4 regions of the Brevibacillus ginsengisoli genome follow, and region 4 is predicted to be linked to each of the others. Evidence: predicted binding sites of a transcription regulator. Region 4 holds the regulator's gene; each other region holds the start of a gene.

Region 1 (4,609 bases), on a different contig from region 4:
TCCGCTTGCAGCCTCCTTGGAAGTGAAGCCCAGAGAACGAACGGAGAAAGGGATCCGAACCGCCACCCAACCCCGAAGGGGCGCGAAGCGTTTGGCGGTCCCCCTTTCGGAGGTAGTGAGCGGACTATTTATCATCTATGCGAACTTCCACAGAGCGAAAAGGGACGAAGTCTTTTCTCATTCCCCCCCCGGTTTCCCTTCCACGTAAATCCACTTGCCATCCGGGCTACTCCCGATCACTCTGTTCGTCGCTGTGGAGATCCGCTTGATTTTCGCTGTATCCGCATCAAAGAGGTACAGCCCTTCTTGAGGGAACGCTTTGGTGGTTGAATATGATTGGACACTACTTACCAACTGATGGGTATTGCCAAGCCATATCTCATAAGGGTTATCACCCGAAATTAACCGGCTTCCCTGATACAAGCCTCCATTGGCGTATAGTTGATACTTTCCATCGTCAGATGCGGTATAGCCTGACCAGACATCAGAGGGAATCGGCGGCTTCCATTGGCTAATCTGCCGAGTTTGCCAATCGTACTGATAGCGAATCTCCTCGTTCTTGTTAGGTACTAGCATCCTGGTTGTGACCGTTTGGCCATTGTCATAGAAGGAAACTCCTATTTCTGCTGTCGTTACCTCGCTGAATGCCACCTCGCCTTTTAGCGCTGCAGGATATCGTTTCTGCTTTCCTGTTGCCAATTCGTACACGATTAGATCGTAATCCTTGGTCTGTTCCTTGGTTCCGACCGCCAGGAAGAGATGCGTACGGTTCTTGCTGAAGTTGCCTCCATGAACGAATCCGTTTATTTTAATCGGTACAGCTGTCGGGCTAGCTGGCACGGTAACACTGGAGTCAGGTTTGGCGTAAAAAAATCCCCGTGTATCCGCGATAAATTCACCATCTCCCCAGTAACGCGTCATTAACTCCATCGGATAGTAAATGGTCTGTCGGTTTTGAAGATCATATAAGGCGTACAAATATGGATAATTGGCGTCACATTCGCAGTATTGGGTATAGCGCTTCAGCATGAAATAACGGGGATCAAGATTAACCGCTGCTGTGTCGATAAAGTACGGCTGCGTCAATGCGCCTACGTGCTTCTCTTGCTGACCATCTGAGGAGATCATCCATAGGTCTTCTGGTTGTTCGATAAGCGCCGTAAATTGAGGTGTTTCCGCTAATGGTTTGTTGTTCTTCGTTAGGGCGCCTTGGGGGGTAATCAGGTATTGCGACATTCCGTAGTCTGAGGTGCGAGGAATGCTTTTTGCAGGTACTTCTACCTTGAGATGAAGCTGTCTGTCACTCGTCCATTGATAGGTAAAGCTAGGATGGACGACAGGTGCGTTCGTTTGGTCTTTTTTTGCTGTGTTAGTCTCAATGCTTCTCTCCACTGACGCACGGTCCATTGGTTCACGGAAGAACAAGGTGTAGGTTTGGGGATAAGGGCCCACAGTCGTGTTGATGGGTGAGTGGAGTCTAGGTTCTTCATCCAGCTGGATGACGACAGCCTCGGTCATTTTGTCGTACGCATAGGGGACTTCCGTGACTGCCTTCGTGGTTTTTTCGGAAGGTGCTTTTGCCAGGCAGACCTCCGTTTGCGTTTGTGTTTGAATCTGTTTATTGACAGGAGCAATCTGCGCAGGTGTTTCTGGCGATTTAACCACCGATTGTTCCAGGATCGTACTGCATCCGGTTAACCCAATCAACAGAATCGGAATGGCGATTGGCTTCCAAAGAGGTATGGCCATATTACTCAAGCTCCCTTACGTAATCAACTACTCCTTATACGATGTGGGGTTCTTGTTCGTTTCGACTTTTGTATAAAAATTCCATTCATTGTGGGGTATAAATAAGAACACTTGTTTGGTATAATAAGAACAGATGTTCCTGCTTAACGAATGATGTTCTTGTTTTGTAAAAAATACACGTTGTCTAAGTGGACATTGACGAAAGAGGGGTGGCTGAATTGCAACGTGATCAGGGCAAGCGGGTGATCTTTCTTGTCGATATGCAAAGCTTTTACGCCAGTGTAGAGAAGGCGGCCAATCCGTTCATTCGCGACAAACCGATCGTGGTAGCGGGGGATCCCGAGCGACGCAGCGGAGTGGTATTGGCGGCATGTCCGCTGGCCAAAGCCTATGGGGTAACCACAGCGGAAGCGCTCTGGCAGGCGCAGCAAAAATGCAGACAGCTCGTCGTGGTCAAGCCGCGCATGGAGATGTACATTCGTGTTTCGCTGCAAATCACGCAGATTTTTGAAGCATTCACTGATTTGGTGGAGCCCTATTCCATAGATGAACAATTCCTCGATGTAACAGGGAGCACCTCGTTGTTCGGGGAACCTTGGCAGATTGCCGAGCAGATTCGGGAGAGAGTCTGGCTGGAGACAGGCGTTGTATGCCGTGTCGGGATTGGCGAGAACAAGGTGTTAGCCAAAATGGCTTGTGATAACTTCGCCAAGAAACAGGAAGCGGGTATCTTTTGGCTTCGTAAAGAAGAGTTGGCCGATACATTATGGAAGCTTCCAATTGAGAAGCTGCTTGGCGTAGGCTCGCGGATGAAGCGCCATTTTCACCGGATGGGGATTTACCGAATTGAACAGATGGCGACCCTTTCGTTGCCGGTGTTAACCAAGCGTTGGGGACTGAATGGGGAAGTCTTGTGGCTTACCGCGAACGGAATCGACAATTCGCCTGTATCACCCAAGACCCATGACCAGCAAAAGGGAATCGGTCATCATATGACGCTGCCACGGGATTACCATACGGCAAAAGATTGCAAAGTCGTCCTGCTCGAGTTATGTGAAGAAGTATGTCGGCGGGCTCGAAGCAAGCATCTGATGGGGCATGTCGCCTCGGTTGGATGCAGGGGAGCTGATTTTGATACCCCCACAGGTTTTTGGCGGCAGATGAAGCTTGCGGAACCCACCAACGATGCCATGACCTTATACGAAGCGGTTTGCCGATTGTTCGAGCGTCACTGGGAGGGTAGTCCTGTTCGCAGTGTGGGGGTGCATCTTGGGCAGCTGGAGCCAGATGATGCCGTCCAGCTTAGTTTGTTTGACAACAAAGTCAAACAGCGGTCATTGGCCTATGTCATGGACGGTATTCGTGTCAAATACGGAAACGATGCGATTGTGCGCGCAGTATCCTTACTGGATTCCGGTCAGGCCAAGCAACGGGCCAAGAAGATTGGGGGTCACTATAAATAATGGAGACAATCAACTCACCAGGCTCCGTACAAGAACAATTGCGTGAATGCATCTTGTTTGGCATTCTGTTTAAGGCGGCGATGGCTGATTTGAACGTGATTCACCAATTGCCGTTGAGGCTGTCGTACCATCATTTATTGGAGAATTTATCGCGTTGGGCCGAGAAACAGCATCTGCGCTTGAAGAGGAGTTTGCGTCAGAACGGGTGCGAGCTGCTCACGAGCCGTAAAGAGAACCACCTGTATTGTGTAAAGGTGAACGACCATGGCTATCAGCGTGAAAGCTTCTACTCAATTGAACTGTTGAAAGCCGAATGCCAACAACGTGTACGAACTTGGATTTTAGCCAGTAACGAAAAAAGCTACCTTGACTAAATTTGGTCTTGGTAGCTTTTGGAATGTAAAGGAGGTTACGACCTTACTCCCGTTATATGATCTATTGGAATCCACTCAATCTCACCGTCATTTTCCAGTTTGATTCTACGCGCTTGGGAGTCAATCCACTTCACTACCCCCTCGAAGCTGCACGTCATTCCTCGTTGCTCTTTTACATGTCTCCACCACGTGATGGTCACAGCGTAGTCGTGACGCGCCGAGTCCATCACTTGGAAGTGAATCGATTCCATTTCTTGTTCATCAAGGATTGGCTGCACAACTAGCTTTTGATCCTCTTGGAGTTGTAATATCGCTTCCCTGTGCTCTGGCAGTACGAATCGACTTGCGGTAAAAAGATTGTCTTTCTTTGAGGCCATTTGAATGTCTCCCTTCGTTCCTAGGCTTCCAACAGGGCAGTTCCTGATTAATAAGAACATACGTTTGTATTATATGCGAACAGGAGGGGAACATGCAACCTCTGAGGGAATTAGGGGGAGAATACAGGTGTTAACGAAGATAAGAGGTGTAGAGTATGCATCATATCCAATTGCTAGAAGTTACATTAACGATTCTTACGATTGTTGCCATCTGGTTTGCGATCACGAATTTTGGCAACGTCAAAAGAGTCCTGATTGGTCGTCCGATGCGAACCAAAGAATTAGAAGCGCAACACACCAAACTATTTTGGATGCTAGCACTCCCGATTTTGTCAGCTGATCTATATTCTTCGGTTGCATACGGACCGGAATCTGGGATGACGGAACTGGCTGGACTTGGAGAAACAGCCAAATGGATCATCCTTCCGATCACGATTTCAACGCTGGTTCTTTTAGCGATCCTGATCACTTCGTATATTATGGGAGTAACCGCTTACCCGAATGGAGGGGGAGCGTACGCTATTGCCAAAGACAATTTTGGAAGCCCATTACCATCCCTAATCGCTTCCAGTTCCTTACTCGTGGATTACATACTAACGGTCGCAGTATCCGTATCAGCCGCTGTTGACGCGATTGCCTCAGCTTA
Region 2 (4,609 bases), on a different contig from region 4:
TCTCTCACATCAAATCGATACAACATAAAGCGATAGGAGTAGATACAATGATTCTTGTTAGTTCCTGCCTTGGTGGAATGGAATGCCGCTACAACGGTACCTCTAGTCTGGTTCAGCGTATTCAAGAATGGGTCAAGCAAGAGAAGGCCATCATGGTATGTCCTGAATTGCTTGGCGGATTTAGCACTCCACGTGAGCCTGCCGAAATCATTGACGGAACCGGCCAAGATGTATTGGACGGCAAAGCCAAAGTGATAGATCAATCCGGTAATGACGTGACAGAGCTTTATGTCAAAGGAGCAGAATTAACGCTCGAGCTCGCTAGAAAAGTCGAGGCAACGCATATTGTCCTCAAAGAATTCAGCCCTTCCTGTGGAACGCAAACGATCTACAACGGGAGCTTCTCTCATACCAAAGTGCCCGGTGAAGGCGTAACCTCAGCCTTGTTAAGAAGGGAAGGTTTTACGGTCATCTCGGAGAACGAGCTAGGTGAATTGGAGCTCTGATAGGAACCACTTTAACTGGTTGTTCTGTCTAAGAACACCTCCCCTTTTTGTGAAACAGCCACAAAATTGATGAATCACAAAGAAAGCTCTTGACTGTGAGTGAATCCCACAGACAAGAGCTTTTTCTCTTTCGGTTTTATCAAACTGTTCGCAGACCGAAATTATTTTACTGCTTTCAATGCCACAGCAATTTTCGCAGCGACTTCGGCATTATGCTTCACGAGCGCAATGTTGGTTTCGAGGCTTTTGCCGCCAGTCAATTCTTTTACTTTTGCCAAGATGAACGGAGTTACGCGCTTTCCTGTAATATTATTGGCTTTCGCTTCGTCCAGTGCTTGCTGAATCACTGCTTCAATCTCATTGTAGTCAATCGCGTCCGCTTCTGGAACCGGATTGGCGATGATCATACCACCGTCTAGGCCCAGCTTCCATTTGGTATCCATCATCGTTGCTACCGCTTCAGGTGTGTCTAGTTGGAAATCTACTGGGAAACCGCTTTTGCGCGAATAGAAGGACGGGAACTCATCACATTTGTAACCAACTACTGGAACCCCTTGTGTCTCGAGGTATTCAAGTGTACGGCCAATATCCAAAATGGATTTCGCACCTGCGCAAACAACCGCCACATTCGTTTGAGCCAGCTCTGTCAAATCTGCAGAGACATCCCATGTTACTTCTCCTTCACGGTGAACGCCTCCAATACCGCCTGTCGCAAACATTTCAACACCAGCGATTTCAGCTGCAATCATGGTTGCTGCTACTGTTGTCGCACCGATTTTCCCGCTGGAGAGAATGTATGGGAAATCTCGACGGCTTACTTTTTCCACTTGTTTGTTGGTTGCAAACTCTTGAAGCTCACTATCGTTCAAGCCGATTTTGATTTTGCCGTCCATGATCCCAATGGTTGCTGGCACCGCACCATTTTGGCGAATGATGTTCTCAACTTCTTTAGCCATTTCGATATTTTGCGGATAAGGCATTCCGTGAGAAATAATGGTTGTTTCAAGGGCTACGATAGGCAAGTTGTTCTCAAGGGCATGTTTTACTTCATCTGTATACGTAAGATATTGTTTCATGATCAATTCCTCCTAATGGGATTCTATATAAGCGTAAATATGTTCAGGCTGTAACAGTGGAGATACAGAATGCTCAGTTTGAAGCGTGAGAGCTGAAGCGGCAAGACCTAAACGGCATGCCAGTTCCAAGGTTTCTCCTTGCATGATTCCATAAAGAAATCCCGATGCGAACGCGTCTCCGGCACCTGTCACGTCCACCACCTCTACTGGATAAGGCGGCAACAAGCCAGCGTCTTCTTGTGACGAATAATAAATTCCCTGTTCTCCGAGTGTGACAATCACATTCTTCACACCACGTTCTCTGATTTTCTCGCAAGCTCGCCCACAATCTTCGGTGGATTCGATACTCATCCCGGACAACAGCTCGGCCTCTTCCCGATTGGGCATGATCGTATCGATTCCTTCCAAACTCTCTGGAAGCTTCTTGGCCTTGGTCGATGAGACAGGATCAACATACAAAGGGATGGATTCATCCTTGCAACGCTTCATCAGATAGGCCAAACAATCGGCTGGAATATTCGTATCGAGAAATACTGCCTCAGAAGAAGCGATATGCGACCACTTCTCCGCAAACATCTCAGGTGTCATTCGATCGTATATATCCATGTTCGCCAAGGAGACGACCATTTCTCCATCCGTATCCAGGAGGGCCGTGTAAGAGCCTGTCTGCTCCCGCGGAAGGATCCAGGTTTGACTGACTTCAACGCCATGCTGTTGAGTCTCCTGAAGGACCCACATGCCTTCCTTATCGTCACCCACGCTGCTGATCAGCGAAGTGGTACATCCGAGTCGCCCAAGGTTCTCGGCAATGTTGCGCGCAACTCCCCCGCAAGACTCCGTAATCGTAACAGGATTGGAAGAGTGGAATTTGACCTTCTGTTTACTGTGCGCTTTTCGATCGAGATTGGCTCCGCCGATACAGGTAATCAGCGATTCGTCCCGTAAAATATACGCTCGACCTTTAATCTCGCCCTGTCTGGTTAAACTAGCAATATATCCGGCAACGGCTGACCGAGAAATTCCTATTTTGTCCGCCAGTTCCTGCTGGGATATAAAAGGATTCATTCGGATGTAATGTAACACCTGTTTTTCTTTGTCCATTGAACAGCCTCCTTTCACCAGTTTTTTCTTCTCAAACAAAAGTTTATCACTATAACATTTGTTTGTAAAGCGGCGAGATAAATTTAAAAAAGGATGACTCGAAGCTGCAAAAGCTACGTGTCATCCTTGTGTTATCACTGATTTATCCCTGTAGGAGCGTAAAGATTTCCTACTAATCATCTTTTATTGGAACCATAATCGTCAGCATTGGTTGATCCGTTTGCGGGTCATAAGTGGCCGGGTACACTTCTAGGTAATTGATTGGCTCGGTTACCGTCTGATACCCTTCCTGCTTGATCCAATGATCAATGGTTTCGTAGGATTGATAGACTTCCTCTCCCGTCGGATGGTTCAATGTCGCATAAAGCTGGGAAGGAACTATAAAGGAAATCATTCCTTCTGGAAGCTGCGCCGCTTGTTTTACCTCCGAGCCGATGTAATAGGTAAATCCATTTGGAATATCGTGAACCGAAATCCCGAGGATATACCTGGGTTGAACAGTCTCCGGAATCTCGCTCATACGCTCCCGAAACTGACTCATTGCCTGACGAATCTCCCCATTGCCAGCCTGTTCATACGTTCCCTGCCATTTGATGCCCACGATTTGAAACGAGTCCTTTTGAACGGTATTGATCTTCATCCGGTTCCCCCCGATTTCATTAATGATTGGTTGGGTTTATCCACTTATCCATACAAGCGAAGTTTTGGATCTGACTCTGTTCCTGTCAGTCGCTTCGTGAATGTGCGCTGCCAATTAGCAGAAAGTGCCTCCACCTTCAACATCCTTTCCGCTTCCTTAAGATTGGTGCGGTCCTTGTGCATAATGTGGTTAGCGTATTGGATGGAGATACCATGAGGATCACGCTCCAGCAGAAGGATAGGTTTCTCTTGACGCACCGTTCCTTCTTGGAGAACACGGAAGTAGAAGCCGGTATACCCTGTTTCTTGCACTTGCAAGGCCAACTCTGGGATATCGTATCGTTTTGCGAGTTTGTGGCAAGGTTGACGGGGCTGACTGACTTGAACAACGGCCGTTCCCATTTGAAAGATGTCACCGATGCACACATCGGACTCCAGCATTCCTTTGACGGTAAGGTTTTCACCGAAAGCGCCCACTTGCAGCTTTTGGTTCAACACCTTTTCCCAGTAAGGATAGTGTTCGTAGCTGTAAACGCAAACAGCTTTATCCACACCTCCATGAAAGTTCAAATCCGCTTGTTCATCGCCTTCCAAATTCACAGAAGATAAAAATAATTCACCCTGAACGGGAAGCTTCAGCATCCCCGTCAGGATTTCTCCTTTACTGTAGGCCATAAGCTGCGGTTTCCCCACTTGAATCGATAGGATTTCTCCTTGCAGCATGGCTCTCACCTACTCTTCTTTTTTGGGTTGTTTGGCAAACCAGGCTTGCGCCAGTTGACGAACAACCTCTTTGGACAATGATTGCTCAGCTTGTACAACTTCACCGCGCTCATCCTGCAAGCGATAAAGCATCGCGGTTTCGTCATTCGGGTCGGATTTGGTCACCAGTGTCGCAGCGCCGATTTTGCCGGCTACCTTCCAATCTTCAATGATCAGCTCGTACTCATCTATCGCGAGCTCAATATACTCTCCGTCTGGCAGATCGATTACCGCATACCCGTCATGTTCAATTTCTGCCTCATATGTATGACCATTGGCTTGTTCATACAGAGCCAATTCGTTCGCGTCATTCAGATTTTCTTTGATTTTCGTGAAATCACGGATTGTAACTTTTACCATTTTCTTCATCTTGATCGCCTCCTTCTATACTCTAGCATAAGTCAAGCAACGATTGAAGTCTTCACGCTTTCTCATTCCATAACGAAGTCAATTAAGTTTAGGTTTGGCCAATGTCAACCGATAAATTCCTTTTCATGGACAGACAATTCCGCCTAGCCCCAAGCA
Region 3 (4,609 bases), on a different contig from region 4:
GCCTTCCCCTTCAAAAGCGAACAGGTGATCAACCGTGCGATCTAGGAAATAACGATCATGGGATACGGTAATGACAGCGCCCGGGAACTGCTCCAGGTAATCCTCCAAGACAGATAGTGTCTGGATATCGAGGTCGTTGGTCGGCTCATCCAGCATCAGGACATTCGGTTCACCCATCAAGGTGCGCAAGAGGTAAAGTCTGCGTCGCTCCCCACCGGAAAGCTTGGCAATCGGCGTCCATTGTTGGTGCGGAGGGAACAAGAATCGCTCCAACATTTGCGAAGCAGTGATTACTTGACCATCTACGGTTCGAATTACTTCCGCAACTTCCTTGATATACTCAATGACGCGAAGCTGTTCATTCATTTCCACATTTTCCTGCGTGTAATAAGCGAGCTTTACTGTCTCACCGACCTCGATGGTTCCAGTGTCAGGCCCGACTCGCCCCGCGATCATTTGCAGCAGGGTTGTTTTTCCACTGCCATTCGGGCCGATAATCCCTACTCGATCACCTGGAACCACGATATAGGTGAAGTCATTGATCAAGTTACGCTCCCCGAAGCGCTTACTGACTTCTTCCAGCTCAATGACTTTCTTGCCCAGTCGTGAAGAGCCAATCGCCATATCCATCTTCTGCGCAGGTCCATCCACCTCACGTGACATCAAGTCTTCAGCCCGTTGAATACGTGCTTTTTGTTTGGTAGTTCGCGCCTTCGCTCCTCGGCGCAGCCACGCCAGCTCACGTCGCAGCAGGTTCTGGCGCTTGCTTTCAGAGGCGGCTGCCTGTTCCTCGCGATCCGCCTTTTTCTCTAAAAAGACGCTGTAATTGCCTTCGTAGCTATACAGCTTGCCATTGTCAAGCTCAATGATGCGATTCGTCACGCGATCAAGAAAATAGCGGTCGTGTGTAACAAGAAGCAGGCTGCCTTTGTAACGGGACAGATACTCTTCCAACCATTCTACGGTTTCATTATCAATATGGTTCGTCGGCTCGTCGAGGATTAACAGGTCTGCAGGTTGGATTAAAGCCCTCGCCATCGCTACCCGTTTGCGCTGTCCCCCCGACAATTGGCCCACAGCTTGCTCAAAGTTGGTAATTCCTAATCGAGTAAGAATCGATTTGGCAAGCGTCTCGGCATCCCACGCATTCTGGTTATCCATCTGTTGCTGAGCTTGAATCAATTGACGCTGCTTCTGTTCACTTGTCGGATCCTTCTCTATTTCCATTAATGCTCGTTCATATGCTCGAATGGCACGCATCAAAGGTGTATCCCCATAAAAAACTTGTTCCAGAACGGTTGAGTCAGGTTCAAATTCGGGCGTCTGCGGCAGAAATTCAATCTTATAATGATTCGCGTGAATGATCTTGCCGTGATCTGCTGTCTCTTTACCCGCGATGATTTGCAGCAGAGTAGACTTCCCTGAACCATTTACCCCAATGACACCGACGCGTTGGCCTTGAGCAATCGCAAAATGAAGGTCATCGAATAAGACTTTCTCACCAAAACTTTTGCTTAAACCTTCTACAGTCAACATGATATTCTTCAACCCCTACTTAAGACTCACTCAGGTCGTTATTCTACCTGTTTAAAAAAACCGCAATTGTTCATATTGCTGAACACCTTCTGGCACAAAATTGGAGAAACCAACTCCCACCAGTCGGATTCCATTTGAATAATCAAAGCTATCGATCAACTCTTCCAATCGACTCAACCACTCTGAGGGAGTATCGACCCGGCATTGCTTTGTTCGCTGCTTAAAGTCACTGTATTTTATCTTAAGCGTCATCGTTTGAGGATGCAATCCTTCCTTGCGAACATCCTCTGAAACTTCCTCCAACAATTCTCGCGCGACCTTGGCGATTGATTCTCTTTCTGTGATATCAAAAGGAAGCGTGGTTTCTCGACTCGTTGATTTCATTGGGCGATTCATCGTAATCGTCCGATCATCTTCTCCTCGGGCCACCTGATACAACCTTTTTCCATGTTTCCCGAACAAACGCACAACCTCTTCTTCCGTCAGCTTCCAGAAGTCTTCAACGGTGTGAATTCCCTTGCGTTCCAATAATTCTTGCGACTTTTTTCCAATACCATGAATGACTCCAATCGATAGTGGACGAAGTATCTCCAACGACTGATGGGGCCGAATCACGACAAATGCGTCCGGCTTTTTCAGATCGCTGGCAATCTTGGCAAGCGACATGTTGTTCGCGATTCCTATACTGCAGGTTAGCCCGGTTTCTTGCTTGATCCGTTGTTTAATGACACGCGCAACCGGAATCACATCCTCATAATCGGACATATCTAAGTAAGCCTCATCCAATCCAAGTGGTTGATAAAGATCCGTATATTGGGTATAGATCGCCTTGATTTCTGCTGATTTCTCTTCATATCGCCAATACCGTACGGGAAGATAAATTCCTGTCGGACATTTTTTCTTTGCGAGAGCAATGGGCATAGCCGAACGCACGCCAAATTTGCGAGCTTCATAACTGCAGGTAGCCACAACTCCTCGGTTGCCCGTCCCACCCACAATAACTGGCTTGCCTTGATATTTCGGCTGATCGAACTGTTCCACACTTGCAAAAAAGGCATCAATATCTAAGTGCAAGTATTTCTTTACTGGGGCCACCCCCGAACGTACATTCTCTATCCTTCTATTATCTTATTCTAATAGGATAAAAGCAACCAGGGATAAGAAAAGACTTCGTTTCTCTATGCTCTGTTTAAGCTCGTAGTAGCATATACTGTCCGCTCCGTTCACTACGGAAGGGAGTCGACAAGAAAATCACTTCGTTTCTCAGTCTGATGTAAAGAATGCCGACTCTTTTCCTTCCTTCGTTCTCTGCACTTGGTTTTCGCTTAAAATGAGCTCGAGCGGACGAAGCCTTTTCTTGAGCGGGCTTACGCGAATGGAAGAACTATATCCGCTTTACCGTTGTAAAGCAGATATAGTTTTTTATAAGAAAAAAGCCCTCTCTACATCCGTAGAAAGGGCTTGAAGTTCTATGTAAGTGGGGCACACAGGAAAGTCCGCTTATGGCTGCTTCCTTCCGGACCTGACCAGTTTCGCAGTTTCCCTGTTGCCTTATTTGTAGTATACACAATTTAGGCGTAAAAAACAAGAGTAAAATTATCCAGAGAGTTCGTCCCTTGTGATGTTTGTCACAGCCTGTTACACTGAAGCTAGACAATTATACCATTTTATAAAATTGTTGCAACCGGAAACCGCTGCCGAGGTGATCGAATGACAAATCATATAGGAACATTCACCGATGAAATCTCTCCGCAATTTATTGAAGAGATGAAATCAATCGGAACGAAACGAAATATGCACGAATCTCAACTTCTCTTCCTGGATGGGGAACAGGCGGAGAATATTTTTTTCATCCATTCTGGAGCAGTCCAACTCATCAAAGCGACAGCCAATGGAAAAGAACTAACGCTTGGAGTATGTGGTGCAGGGGAATTGATTGGTGTCACTGGTCTATTTCATAATGACATCTTGTATGATGCAACGGCAAGCACCATCGCTCCAAGTGAGATCTCCATTATTCCCCGACTCCAGTTGGAAAAGCTACTGACGCAAAACGGAGACTTCTGCATTGAATTCATGCGTTGGATGGCTACCGTACATCGACGGACACGCTCCAAATTCCGAGATCTGCTGCTGAACGGCAAGACAGGCGCACTTTATTCAACCCTGATTCGGATGTGTAACACGTATGGAAAAGAAACGCCAACAGGAATTCTAATTGATCTCCCGTTAACCAATCGAGAACTTGCCCAATATATCGGACTTACCCGTGAATCCGTCAATCGGATGTTAGCTGATCTGAAGAAACTCGATGTAATCGAGTTGAAACCCAATGGTTGCATTGAAGTAAAAGATCTGCACTATTTGAAAGATGCGATTTTTTGTGACGATTGCCCACCGGATATCTGCAGAATTTAAGAGTCATCCAAAAGCCTAGAGAATCGGTTTCTAGGCTTTTGGTATAGATTGGAACAGTTCTTTTAATTCCTGGACAATCACTTGCTGATACTGTGTACCTTCACCGTATTGGTTGATCATTTCTTGATAGGCAACTTTCAAGTTATCTTGATAATCGGCGGCATCGCGATCGGGATTATTTTGTTTAAATCGGATCATCACCTGTTGAACATGCGCAGGACGAGGGCCCCATTTCCCTAAAAAGTTACCCTCTTGGTCGGTGATAATCATGATCGGAATCGCTCGTCCCCCCATCGTTAGAAATTGTTCCATCAAATCGAGATGTTCTTCCATAACCATGATTTCAGTAGGTAGATTCATCGCCTCTGTAACGCCAAGTAACACGGGTACATTGCGGACAACATCGCCACACCATTCAGCAGCTAGAATCAGACAACGCCAATTTGTCTCTTCCCCTATGGATTGAAAAAACTGACGGTCATCTGCCTGTTCAAATTGAAATTGTTGATACCAATTGACAAAGGATTCCTGATTCTTACTCATCCCGTCCATAAATTGTTGTCCAGTGATTCCTTTGCCCAACTTGTCGGCGAGAAGTTGTTTCATTCTTTCTCCTCCTTTTTTTCCTCTTGATTGACGGCTTCCATCATTTTTT
Region 4 (4,609 bases):
AAAATGGGCTTCGAAATTGAAGCTTCTCACCATGAAGTTGCACCTGGTCAACACGAAATCGACTTCAAATATGCGAATGCAATCCATGCTGCAGACCAAATCTTGACTTTCAAGCTGGTTGTTAAAACAATCGCTCGTAAACACGGTCTCCATGCTACTTTCATGCCAAAACCATTGTTCGGCGTAAACGGTTCCGGTATGCACGCTCACCAATCCTTGTTCCGCGGCAAAGAAAACGCGTTCTACGAAGAGTCCGACGTGTTGGGCTTGAGTGAAACTGCTAAGCAATACCTCGCGGGTATCCTGCTTCACGCACGTGGTTTTGCTGCGATCACCAATCCATTGGTAAACTCTTACAAGCGTTTGGTTCCAGGTTACGAAGCACCTTGCTACGTTGCTTGGTCCGCGAAAAACCGTTCTCCATTGATCCGTATCCCTGCATCCCGTGGAATGGGTACTCGTATCGAAGTGCGTAACCCAGACCCAGCAGCTAACCCATACCTCGCTTTGGCCGTAATGCTGAAAGCTGGTTTGGACGGTATCAAAAACAAATTGCAAGCACCTCCTGCAATCGATCGCAACATTTATGTGATGGATGAGCAAGAGCGTGAAGAAAACGGAATCGATAGCTTGCCATCCACATTGAAAGAAGCAATCGAGTGCTTGAAAGCTGACCCAGTAATCTGCGAAGCTTTGGGCGAGCACGCTTTGCTCCACTTCATCGAAGCAAAAGAAATCGAATGGGATATGTTCCGCACCCGCGTACACAACTGGGAACGTGAACAATACATGAATACGTATTAAGATAAAAGCTGAAACCCTTACGCCACTTGGCGTGAGGGTTTTTTGTGGTGTTTTTTTAAATATAAATTGTCATCGGCTCGTGGGTCTGGAGGAACTGTACACCCAAAATGCAGCCCAAGCAGTACAAATGAAACGGATTAATGTATACGACTCTTTAGATTCAATCCTGCTCAATGGAGATTTTTGAAACTTTTAGGGTAGAATGACGTAATGATTAGAGAATATTGGATGCTCTAACAGGTAGTTGAATGTTTCTTGAACGAGGAGGTTTTCCATGGAGATCTTATTATGGATTATGATCATTACGTTATTCGGATTAAGCCTTGCTGGAATCTTTTTTCCGGTATTGCCTGATTTAATACTGATGTGGATTGGGTTTCTCTTATATCAGTTTGTTTTGGTTGCACCTGGGGCACCGGGACTTCCACCTTCTTTCTGGTGGGGGATGGGGATCTTAAGTGCGCTTTCTTATGCTGCGGATATACTGGCCAATATGTATTTTGTGAAGCGCTCAGGGGGGTCTCGGTTATCTTCGATAGGGGCTATTGCGGGGGTTATCCTCGGGATCTTTGTATACCCTCCACTCGGAATGATTCTGCTTCCATTTTTATTTGTGATAGCGATTGAGCTGTTCATCCAAAAGCAGTCCATTGAGAAAGCGATCAAAGTTGGATTTGGTTCACTTTTCGCGTTATTAAGCAGTGCGGTAGTTAAGGTATTCATTCAAATTTTGATGATTATCTGGTTCTTCATCGCAAGGTAATAAGCATGGATTAATCATTCACGTTGAAGGGGTGTTTCAATTGAGCGATCTGAAGTTGATTGAGGAGTACAAAACCAACTTGCAAAATTATTCGCTGGATCAACTGAGGCATATATCCGAGCAAGGGGGTTGGTCGCTCGGTCAAATGTACAGCCATGTGATCCTTGTGGCTCTGGAATACCTTGACAACGTGGAAGCATGTGCAGCAGCAAGTGGGGAGCAAACGCTCGGCAAGACGATGGCCGGTGAGAATTTGTACAAGAACGGTGGATTTCCGCCGATTAAAATCAAGTTGCCGGACTTGCCTGAAAACACACCCAGCAATTCGGAAAGTAAAGAGGACCTCTCCGACGGACTCGATCAAGTAAAGCAGAAGATGTTGGAATGGGAAGGAAAAGTGGAAGGCGTGAACTCCAACTATAAAGTTAAACATGATGGCTTCGGCTGGCTGAACGCGAAGGAGTGGTTTGATCTTATTGATATGCATTTCCGCCATCACCTGAGTCAGAAGAGGGAATTGGAACAAAAGCTAGGGTTATAAAATTTAATTCATATTCAACAAAACAGCTCCCCGACTAGCGGTGTTCGCTAAATGGGGAGCTGTTCTTTTGAAACAATGTTCAAACCAGTTTAATTAATGAATGGTACGGTAAACTCCGATGACCTTTCCAAGGACGGAAACGGATTGAAGAATGATTGGTTCCAAAGAGGAGTTTTCTGGCTGTAAACGAAAATGCGTCTTTTCTTTAAAGAATCGTTTTACTGTAGCTTCGTCTTCCTCAGTCATGGCTACCACGATATCGCCGTTGTTTGCAACACTTTGCTGACGGACAATGACATAGTCGCCGTCCAGAATTCCAGCTTCAATCATACTGTTACCGGAAACGCGAAGCATGAACACGTTATCGGACGACACGACATTTTCAGGGAGCGGGAAGTACTCTTCGACCTGCTCGATGGCGGTGATCGGTTGACCGGCTGTTACTTTACCAAGAACGGGAACTCTAACTACACTAAGGTCGAAATCTTCCTGGAATCGGTCGGAATCACCCAGAAGCTCAATCGCCCGTGGCTTGGTCGGGTCACGGCGGATCAACCCTTTTTTCTCCAGACGCGCCAAATGACCGTGAACAGTAGAGCTAGAGGCTAGTCCTACAGCTTCTCCGATTTCTCGAACAGATGGGGGATATCCTTTATCTTTTACTTCTCTACGAATGAATTCAATAATGGCTTGTTGACGATTGGAAAGCTTGGACATTTCCACACCTCGATCCTCGAGTCTTTTACTACATTATACCATGGGATCTTGCGTTCGACAAACATAAGTTCGTTTTTCTAGGACATCTCCTATTAAAAGAAGCGGGGTTCGTTAAAACTTCTGGTTTCTTCGTCTAACCTTACGGTGAAATTTAGCAAATGTTCCAATAGCCAAGTGGTATCCCCCGGAAAGCAACAAATAAAATCTGGAGTAACTCCACTTTTTTGATAAAAATTGAGTTTAGTGGCTATTGACTAGAAGATAACTCCAATTTATACGATGAACCCATTAACATAAAACGAATGGGTTGTTCGATTAATTAATTGAAAACTCGGAATTCTCGATTGCGTTATCGTGGGGTATTGCATCACATATATCATCTCAAAAGGAGGAGTAGTCCAAACCGAATGAATGCAAGGGAGATGGCTCTAGAATCTCTGTTCGGGGAAAATAAATGTAAGCGCTTTCTATAGTGATATCGTCAAGTTTGTTGAGCGAGAGGTATTTCTATAATGTAAAAAGGGGGAAGAACTAGTTATACTAGCCTGTGTTCAAACCATCCGAAGTTACTTCAGTTACAGCCGTAAAACTGTTTGAGATTATCAAGCAGGCAGGTATCCAGGCAGGAGTAGCCAATATGATTAAGGAACCTGTCGAATGGTTCAGGGGGTGGGCATGGGGAATACTGTATTCGAGTATCAGAATTATATCGAATCCAACCCAATACAAGTAAAAGACAACAAGAGAGTTCGGCACCAAAAAAATTAGCACGCTGTTTTTACGCTACACGATAGTCGCTATTCTAGGCAATTTGTCTTTTGCGGGTCGGTCGGTTATTGACGGGATGATCGTAGGAAATCTAGTGGCATCAGAATTAGCGGGTGTTGGTATCGGCTATACCATCATGGTATTGAGTCGCGCGGTCGGTACCCTGATGGCGGCTGGTGCTGGAGCGGTAGTTGCGCTCCGACTAGGGGAAGGAAAAACGGAAGAAGCGAGGAATATTGTAGGACAATCCCTTTGGTTTACCACCATTTTATCAATAGTTATCGCAATATTTGGATTATTAAACAACGAATCATTGATGCTTTTTTTGGAGCGACCGGCGATGCTGTCCCATTTGCTGTATTGCCGGTCATGCTTAGCTTCTTTGTTAGTGTCGATGAACGACCAGCTCGCCACAGGCTTCTCCTCCTTTTCCGTACAACTTACGATGTTTATTGCGATTGTGATCGATAATATTCTGCTTTCGGACTATGGGGGAGAATTACATGTCTTTGCATTTACGATCCAAAATGGATATATCATCAATTATCTTGTGCTCATGGCATTAGGGGCTGTCACAGGAGTTCAGCCGATTATTAGTTATAACTATGGCGCAAAATTATACGGCCGTGTGAGAGAAGCAACGTGGGTGGCGATCCAAATTTGTAAGATCTTGGCGTTTGGACAATAAAGGATATTTAATTTCACATTCCCGCTGGGCGCAATTACCTTGTTGATCTCAGGTTACTTTGAAGCGGTCGAGAAAAACGGTAGATCACTCTGATCGCGATTGGGAGAACGTTTTTATTCCTTCTGCCCCTCATCTATATTTTGCCTCACTATTATGGGGTGGATGGGGTATGGTACGCGGCGCCGCTAGCTGATCTGCCTTCGTTCGTTGTAGCTGCCATTTTTATGATCAGATAATTCAAAAGATTAAGAAGTCCGGAAAACTAATCAGTTAGGAAAGAAATGTATAAATCGACTAAAGGAGGATTACGATGCACACAGATTACGTT

The links. Region 4 encodes LexA, which represses DNA repair genes until DNA is damaged. Its sites were predicted from a motif close to CGAACATATGTTCG; they were not measured.
Region 1: dinB (DNA polymerase IV) is a predicted target of LexA. The motif match lies at 1,854-1,867, and genes of this name have one in related genera.
Region 2: ACQCN2_RS16980 (carbohydrate kinase) is a predicted target of LexA. The motif match lies at 2,716-2,729, and genes of this name have one in related genera.
Region 3: ACQCN2_RS06885 (DNA polymerase IV) is a predicted target of LexA. The motif match lies at 2,635-2,648, and genes of this name have one in related genera.

What each region holds. Positions count from the first base shown of each region.
Region 1 covers NZ_JBNJQR010000003.1:403,328-407,936, forward strand. Annotated here, with positions in the region: gene ACQCN2_RS09105 (hypothetical protein) at 178-1,749, opposite strand; gene dinB (DNA polymerase IV) at 1,968-3,212, shown strand; gene ACQCN2_RS09115 (YhjD family protein) at 3,212-3,586, shown strand; gene ACQCN2_RS09120 (YolD-like family protein) at 3,622-3,963, opposite strand; gene ACQCN2_RS09125 (APC family permease) at 4,119-4,609, shown strand, end outside.
Region 2 covers NZ_JBNJQR010000008.1:153,011-157,619, forward strand. Annotated here, with positions in the region: gene ACQCN2_RS16970 (2-thiouracil desulfurase family protein) at 48-506, shown strand; gene ACQCN2_RS16975 (pseudouridine-5'-phosphate glycosidase) at 668-1,582, opposite strand; gene ACQCN2_RS16980 (carbohydrate kinase) at 1,595-2,683, opposite strand; gene ACQCN2_RS16985 (GyrI-like domain-containing protein) at 2,856-3,323, opposite strand; gene ACQCN2_RS16990 (MOSC domain-containing protein) at 3,368-4,045, opposite strand; gene ACQCN2_RS16995 (hypothetical protein) at 4,055-4,453, opposite strand.
Region 3 covers NZ_JBNJQR010000002.1:692,485-697,093, forward strand. Annotated here, with positions in the region: gene ACQCN2_RS06880 (ABC-F family ATP-binding cassette domain-containing protein) at 1-1,536, opposite strand, end outside; gene ACQCN2_RS06885 (DNA polymerase IV) at 1,588-2,631, opposite strand; RNA gene ffs (signal recognition particle sRNA small type) at 3,006-3,096, opposite strand; gene ACQCN2_RS06895 (Crp/Fnr family transcriptional regulator) at 3,247-3,954, shown strand; gene ACQCN2_RS06900 (thioredoxin family protein) at 3,985-4,560, opposite strand; gene ACQCN2_RS06905 (YycC family protein) at 4,557-4,609, opposite strand, start outside.
Region 4 covers NZ_JBNJQR010000006.1:197,320-201,928, forward strand. Annotated here, with positions in the region: gene glnA (type I glutamate--ammonia ligase) at 1-804, shown strand, start outside; gene ACQCN2_RS14260 (DUF456 domain-containing protein) at 1,079-1,567, shown strand; gene ACQCN2_RS14265 (DinB family protein) at 1,599-2,108, shown strand; gene lexA (transcriptional repressor LexA) at 2,202-2,825, opposite strand; gene ACQCN2_RS14275 (aldehyde dehydrogenase family protein) at 3,373-3,558, shown strand; gene ACQCN2_RS14280 (MATE family efflux transporter) at 3,625-4,281, shown strand; gene ACQCN2_RS14285 (amidohydrolase) at 4,592-4,609, shown strand, end outside.